Orrella dioscoreae: one gene and its partner. The protein of the gene in region 2 interacts with the protein of the main gene of each other region in a pairwise test. Links are inferred from orthologs where the notes say so. Each region holds a gene or a part of one and is shown on either strand. Other genes may lie near its edges.

Region 1 (3,842 bases), 1.9 Mb from region 2 along the record:
AAGGGCGCCGTGGCGCCCGCCGTCGTGCCGGGGGCTGCGGCAAGCGCTGCCGCCAGGCCGGGGACGGCAAAACCGGCGCAGGCGGCTGCGTCCAGCGACGAAACCCTGTTCCCGGGGTTGCAGCGGATCTCGCTGCAGGCGGGAACATTGCAGATGGGCGGCCATGCCTTCGATGATGCGAACCTGTATGCCACGCGTCCCGCCGCCGACCAGTGGCGGGTCGAGTTGGCGTCCAAACAGGCCGAGGGGGCGGTGTCCTGGCGCGAGGCGTCGGGGGCGATTGCCGGCCAGGTGACGGCGCGCTTCAAGCGGCTCGCGCTGGGCACGGCCCCCGAGCCGGGCGCGCAAGACCCGCCGGCGGCCAAGGCCGAGGGCGACGAGGAACCCAATTTCAGCGAGGATGCGCTGTCCGATCTGCCAGGCGTGGACTTGCGGGTGGATAGCCTGGCGCTGTATGGGCGCGAGCTGGGCGAGCTGGACCTGGAGGGCAGGAACCAGGAGCGTGGCCGCCGCTGGCAGCTGGATCGCCTGACCCTGAAAACGCCCGAAGGGACGCTGAGCGCGACGGGCACCTGGCGCACCAGCGGCCTGGATCGCGGCTTGACCACGGATGCGCGGCTGGAGGTGTCGGACCTGGGCAAGCTGCTGGGCCGCCTGGGATTCCCCGATCGGGTGAGCGGCGGACATGGCGAGATCAAGGGGGAATTGACCTGGCGCAACCTGCCGTGGCGGCACGATTATGCCGATCTCACGGGCACGCTGGATGCCAGCCTGGACAACGGCCGTTTCGTGCACCTGAAGTCACGCAGCGCGCGCCTGCTGGAGCTGCTCTCCTTGCAATCGGCGCAACGGCTGGCACGGCTGGACTTGAATCCGGCGTCGGCGCTGCGCGAAGGCTTCCCCTTCGATACGTTGCGCACGCAGCAGCGCTTTGCCAATGGCCGGGTCAGCACCGAGGGCTTCAAGGTGACGGGCCCGGCCGCGACCATCGTGCTGGCGGGCTCCACCGATCTCATCAATGAGCAACTGGACCTGCACGCCGTGGTGATTCCCAACCTGGACGCCAGCGGCGCGGCGATTGCCGCGGGCATCGCGGTCAATCCGATCATCGGGATCGGCGCGTTCCTGACGCAATGGCTGCTGAAGGCGCCGTTGGCGCGCGCCATGACGGCCGAGTACAGCGTGCACGGCAACTGGGAGGACCCCAAGGTCGAGCCCATCGATACCTCGGCCACCGGCCTGAAGGTCGAGCGTTCGACCGACCGCCTGCCGGAGCCGGTGGGCAACTGAGACCGGGCCGCGAGGGCCGGGCCGGATCGATTCCCGCGCCGCAAACGACGACGCCAGGCCGTCCCCTGGGGGCGCGAGCCTGGCGTCTGCGCGGGCGCAAGGGCCGCGAGGAGCCCTCCGGCCTGTGCCGGTCCTACTTCTTCATCATGTCGAAGAATTCGGCGTTGTTCTTGGTGGCGCGCATCTTGTCCATGATGAACTCCATGGATTCGATCTCGTCCATGTCGTGGATGAACTTGCGCAGCACCCAGACCTTCTGCAGCAGGTCGGGCTTGATCAGCAGTTCTTCGCGGCGCGTGCCCGACTTGTTCAGGTTCATGGCCGGATAGATGCGCTTCTCGGCCAGGCGGCGCTCCAGGTGCACTTCGGAGTTGCCGGTGCCCTTGAATTCTTCGTAGATCACTTCGTCCATGCGGCTGCCGGTCTCGATCAGCGCGGTGCCGAGGATGGTCAGCGAACCGCCTTCCTCGAGGTTGCGCGCGGCGCCGAAGAAGCGCTTGGGGCGTTGCAGGGCGTTGGCATCCACGCCGCCCGTCAGCACCTTGCCCGATGCGGGCACCACGGTGTTGTAGGCGCGCGCCAGGCGGGTGATGGAGTCCAGCAGGATCACCACGTCCTTCTTCATCTCGACCAGGCGCTTGGCCTTCTCGATCACCATTTCAGCGACCTGCACATGGCGGGTGGCGGGCTCGTCGAAGGTCGACGCCACCACTTCGCCGCGCACCGTGCGCTGCATTTCCGTCACTTCCTCGGGACGCTCGTCCACCAGCAGGACGATCATGACCGCGTCGGGGAAGTTGGTCGTGATGGCATGCGCGATGTGCTGCATCATGACCGTCTTGCCCGACTTGGGGCTGGCGACGATCAGGCCGCGCTGACCCTTGCCCAGCGGGGCGAAGATGTCCAGGATCCGGCCGGTGAAGTTCTCTTCGCTCTTGATGTCGCGTTCGAGCTTCATCGGCTGGTTGGGATGCAGCGGCGTCAGGTTCTCGAACATGATCCGGTGCTTGATGGACTCGGGCGGCACGCCGTTGACCTTGTCCACCTTGACCAGCGCGAAATAGCGCTCGCCGTCCTTGGGCGTGCGGACTTCCCCCTCGATCGAGTCGCCGGTGTGCAGGTTGAAGCGGCGGATCTGCGAAGGCGAGATGTAGATGTCGTCGGTGCTGGCCAGGTACGAGGTATCCGGCGACCGCAGGAAACCGAAACCATCGGGCAGCACTTCCAGGACGCCATCGCCAAAGATCTGCTCGCCCTGCTTGGCGCGGCGCTTCATGATGGCGAACATCAACTCCTGCTTGCGCAGGCGATTGGCGTTCTCGATTTCCAGGCCTGCGGCCATTTCCAGCAGCTGCGAGACGTGCTGCGCCTTCAGTTCATTGAGATGCATTGCTTGAGGGGGAAAGGGATAGGGAGGAGGGAATGCCGGCGGGCCACAGACGGGCCCGCGCGAAGAAAAACAATATTGGCGCAGTTTACAACGAACTGTCCAGGAATGCCGCGAGTTGGGACTTCGACAGGGCACCGACCTTGGTCGCGGCAACCTGGCCGTCCTTGAACAGCATCAGCGTGGGGATGCCACGGATGCCGTACTTGGCGGCGATGTCCTGGTTTTCGTCGACGTTGAGCTTGGCAACCGTCAGGCGGCCTGCGTATTCGCCGGCGACCTCTTCGAGGATCGGGGCGATCATCTTGCAGGGACCACACCAGGCGGCCCAGTAGTCGACCAGGACGGGTTGGCCGGATTGGATGACGTCGGCTTCGAAGCTGGCGTCGCTGACGGTCTTGATGTTTTCGCTCATGGTGATTGTCTCGCGGATATCGGGCCGCGCTGGCACGGGGGCCTGGGCCCGGGGAGCTGGGTACGAAGATGGTTCGGAAAGTTGAACGCCTGGGTCCCGCGTGGTTCCGCGCCAGCAGTGCGGGACGGGAACTGTAACGCAGGAAAGCATACCATCGAGAATACCACCGGCAGGCGGGGCGGACCCAAACGACCCTGCTCACTTCATGCCCGTTCCAGCTCGGACCGCGACAATCCTCGCGCTATCCGTAAAATGTCGGTTTTTTTCCACAGCAGTTGGGGATAACTTCTTGGCCACCACACCGCGATACACCGAATCCTCGATCCGGGTCCTGAAAGGGCTGGAGCCCGTGCGCCAGCGCCCGGGGATGTACACCCGCACCGAAAACCCGCTGCACATCGTGCAGGAGGTCATCGACAACGCCGCCGACGAGGCGCTGGCCGGCCACGGCAGGCAGGTGCAGGTCACCCTGCATGCCGACGGCAGCATCTCGGTCGAGGACGACGGCCGGGGCATCCCGGTCGGCCTGCATCCCGAGGAAAATGCGCCCGTCGTCGAACTGGTCTTCACGCGCCTGCACGCCGGGGGCAAGTTCGACAAGCAGGGCGGCGGCGCCTATGCCTTCTCGGGCGGCCTGCACGGCGTGGGCGTGTCGGTGACCAACGCCCTGGCCACGCGCCTGGAAGTCGTCGTCTGGCGCGACGGGGGCGTGCACCGCCTGGTCTTCGCCAATGGCGACGTCATCGAGCC
Region 2 (3,853 bases):
AACACTCCATCAAAAAACGCGCGGAACATCGTTGTTCCTTGCGTCAACCGAATGCGGCGAACCTGGTCGAGATCTTCAATAAAGAAATCTTCCGTGGGACGCCGTCTGCGCTGGATCCGTGATCTGCACCACGGTATTAAGCCCTTGCCTGTTCGTGCTTCCCGCCCGACGGTTCCGAAAAACCGTTAGGACGGACTGCACGGGCTGGCTTGGGCTCCAGCGGTCTTTGACAGCAGCATCCGGAGAAGTCCGGATGCAGCCCAAAGTCTTGTAAAGCTTGACGGCCCGAAGGGCCCGCCTGGACTTAGGCGGCGGGGGCCGTCAGCGAAGCGATTTCCACGCGCGCGCCGCCACCCATGGTGGAGGAAACGGCCAGCTTGCGCAGGTAAACACCCTTGGCAGCAGCGGGACGAGCCTTGTTCAGCGCGTCAACCAGGGCAGCCAGGTTGCTTTGCAGTTGCTCGACGCCGAACGACGCGCGGCCGATGGTGGCGTGAATGATGCCTGCCTTGTCGGTGCGGTACTGAACCTGACCGGCCTTGGCGTTCTTGACGGCGGTGGCGACGTCGGGAGTGACGGTGCCGACCTTCGGGTTCGGCATCAGGCCACGGGGACCCAGAACCTGGCCCAGGGCACCGACCACGCGCATCGTGTCGGGCGAAGCGATCACGACGTCGAAGTCCATCTGGCCAGCCTTGATGCGTTCAGCCAGGTCTTCCAGGCCGACGATGTCGGCGCCGGCGGCCTTGGCGGCCTCGGCCTTGTCGCCTTGGGCAAACACGGCAACGCGCACGCTCTTGCCGGTACCGGCGGGCAGCACGACGGAGCCACGGACCAGTTGGTCCGACTTCTTGGGATCGATACCCAGCTGCACGGCCACGTCGACGGACTCATCGAACTTGGCGGTGGCGGTTTCCTTGATCAGCGACAGGGCTTCGGAAACGGGGTAGGTCTTGTTGCGATCGATTTTCGCGCGCAGGGCGGCGGTACGCTTGGACAGTTTGGCCATGATCAGATCCCCTCGACGGTGATGCCCATGCTGCGGGCGCTGCCAGCAATGGTACGGACGGCGGCGTCCAGGTCAGCCGCGGTCAGGTCCGGGGACTTGGTCTTCGCGATTTCCTCGGCTTGCGCGCGGGTCAGCGTGCCAACCTTGTCGGTGTGCGGCTTGGGCGAACCCTTTTGCACGCCGGCAGCCTTCTTGATGAGGACCGTCGCAGGCGGGGTCTTCATGATGAAGGTGAAGCTCTTGTCGGCGAAAGCGGTGATCACCACCGGAATCGGCAGACCGGGCTCCAGGCCCTGGGTCTTGGCGTTGAACGCCTTGCAGAATTCCATGATGTTCAGGCCGCGCTGACCGAGCGCCGGACCGATGGGGGGGGACGGATTGGCCTTACCAGCCGGCACTTGCAGCTTGATAAAGCCGACGATCTTCTTCGCCATGCTTTGCTCCTTGCGGGTTCAAACGTGCGACGCCGAAACGGCGCACTCCCCGGGGTTGAGAATCAGGTCTTTTCGACCTGGCTGAAATCGAGTTCGACAGGGGTGGCGCGACCGAAGATGGTCACGGACACACGCACCTTGCTCTTTTCGTAGTTCACATCTTCGACGTTGCCGTTGAAGTCTGCGAAAGGACCTTCCTTGACGCGCACCATTTCGCCCACTTCGAACAGCACCTTGGGGCGGGGCTTCTCGACACCTTCCTCGATCTGGGAAAGGATCTTCTCCACTTCCTTCTCGGAAATGGGGGTGGGACGATTGCTCGACCCGCCCAGGAAGCCGGTGACGCGGTTCGTGTTCTTCACCAGATGCCAGGTTTCATCCGTGAGCTCGAGCTCGACCAGGATGTAGCCCGGGAAAATCCGGCGTTCGGTGATCGACTTCTGACCGCCCTTGACCTCGACGACTTCTTCGGAGGGCACAAGGATGCGGCCGAATTCATTTTGCAGGCCCGCGCGCTCGACGCGCTCGATGAGCGCCTTGTGAACGCTCTTCTCCATGCCGGAGTAGACCTGCACGACATACCAACGCTTGCTCATGCGGCGTCCTTTATTTCCAGCCCAGCAGCACGCCGTACAGCAGCCACTCGATGCCCTTGTCCAACAGCCACAGGAACAGGCCCATGACGGCAACGAACGCGAACACGATGCCTGTCATCTGCACGGTTTCCTTGCGGGTAGGCCAGGAGACGCGCTTGACTTCGTGATAGGATTCCTGCGCAAAGCTCAGGGTGCGGCGACCAGGTTCGCTGAACCAGGCGATCAGGGCGGCGAGGACCAGGCTGCCGACGAAAACGCCGATGCGCAGGACCATCGGTTCGGCGCTCAGCACGGAAAAACCGACAATGCCGCCAATAATGACGAGCACGGCCAAGCCCAGCTTGAGCCGGTCGGTGGTGCTGGTCACTGTTTCTACGCTGGTGTTCGTCATCTTTTGACGCGGCCACGCCGAAAGGGCGCTGACCGCAATATCGCGGTGGCAGGGGCAGTAGGAATCGAACCTACAACCTTCGGTTTTGGAGACCGACGCTCTGCCAATTGAGCTATGCCCCTAGAACCTTTCGGTACTACCTTGACGCCAACGGCGATTCGCGGGCATCAAGTCTTGCAATCTGTCGTATCGACAAAAGGAGTTCCCTCTCGGCAACCCCTCATGGTACTACGTTCTGACGAATCATGCCGCGCGGGGCGCGGCATGATTCACCAGGGTATTACTTGAGGATCTTGGCGACGACGCCGGCGCCGACGGTACGACCGCCTTCACGGATGGCGAAGCGCAGGCCTTCTTCCATGGCGATGGGGGCCAGGAGCTTGACGACCATCGAGACGTTGTCGCCCGGCAGGACCATTTCCTTGTCGGCCGGCAGCTCGATCGTGCCCGTCACGTCCGTCGTGCGGAAGTAGAACTGGGGACGATAGCCGTTGAAGAACGGCGTGTGGCGACCGCCTTCTTCCTTCGACAGGATGTACACCTCGGCGGTGAAGTCCGTGTGCGGGTTGATCGAACCCGGCTTGGACAGCACCTGGCCACGCTCGACGTCTTCACGCTTGGTGCCGCGCAGCAGAATGCCCACGTTGTCGCCCGCCTGACCTTGGTCCAGCAGCTTGCGGAACATTTCCACGCCCGTGCAGGTCGTCTTGACCGTCGGCTTGATGCCCACGATTTCGATTTCTTCACCGACCTTCACCACGCCGCGCTCGATACGGCCCGTCACCACCGTGCCACGACCCGAGATCGAGAACACGTCTTCCACCGGCATCAGGAACGTACCGTCGATCGCGCGCTCGGGCGTCGGGATGTACGTGTCCAGCGCTTCGGCCAGCTTCAGGATGGCCTGCTCGCCCAGTTCGCCCTTGTCGCCTTCCAGCGCCAGCTTGGCCGAACCCTTCACGATCGGGGTGTCGTCACCCGGGAAGTCGTACTTCGACAGAAGTTCGCGGACTTCCATTTCCACCAGCTCGAGCAGCTCGGCGTCGTCGACCATGTCCGCCTTGTTCAGGAAGACGATGATGTACGGCACGCCAACCTGGCGCGACAGCAGGATGTGCTCGCGCGTCTGCGGCATGGGGCCGTCCGCGGCCGACACCACCAGGATCGCGCCGTCCATCTGCGCCGCACCCGTGATCATGTTCTTCACATAGTCAGCGTGGCCCGGGCAGTCAACGTGCGCGTAGTGACGCGTTTCCGTTTCGTACTCGACGTGTGCCGTGTTGATCGTGATACCACGGGCCTTCTCTTCCGGCGCCGCGTCGATCTGGTCGTAGCCTCGGGCTTCGCCACCGAACTTCGTCGACAGAACCGTCGTGATCGCAGCCGTCAACGTCGTTTTGCCGTGGTCAACGTGACCAATCGT

The links. Proteins that work in one complex are often made in the same cells at the same time.
Region 1: the proteins of nusG (region 2) and rho interact in binary tests that used the Escherichia coli proteins (3 or more experiments, as listed by UniProt). The link is inferred for Orrella dioscoreae from one-to-one orthologs.

The regions. Positions count from the first base shown.
Region 1 is NZ_LT907988.1:2,072,230-2,076,071, forward strand. What follows is about bases 553-3,488. They hold rho (transcription termination factor Rho), read right to left. Parts: upstream 2,681-3,488; coding sequence 1,424-2,680; downstream 553-1,423. Other genes in these bases: ODI_RS09695 (YhdP family protein), read left to right, coding at 553-1,290; trxA (thioredoxin TrxA), read right to left, coding at 2,766-3,092; parE (DNA topoisomerase IV subunit B), read left to right, coding at 3,298-3,488. Also shown: more of ODI_RS09695, read left to right, coding at 1-552; more of parE, read left to right, coding at 3,489-3,842. UniProt on the Escherichia coli protein: Facilitates transcription termination by a mechanism that involves Rho binding to the nascent RNA, activation of Rho's RNA-dependent ATPase activity, and release of the mRNA from the DNA template.
Region 2 is NZ_LT907988.1:135,720-139,572, forward strand. The notes cover bases 273-3,219. They hold nusG (transcription termination/antitermination protein NusG), read right to left. Parts: upstream 2,040-3,219; coding sequence 1,506-2,039; downstream 273-1,505. Other genes in these bases: rplA (50S ribosomal protein L1), read right to left, coding at 305-1,009; rplK (50S ribosomal protein L11), read right to left, coding at 1,012-1,443; secE (preprotein translocase subunit SecE), read right to left, coding at 2,050-2,430; tuf (elongation factor Tu), read right to left, coding at 2,711-3,219. Also shown: more of tuf, read right to left, coding at 3,220-3,853. UniProt on the Escherichia coli protein: Part of the processive rRNA transcription and antitermination complex (rrnTAC). The complex forms an RNA-chaperone ring around the RNA exit tunnel of RNA polymerase (RNAP).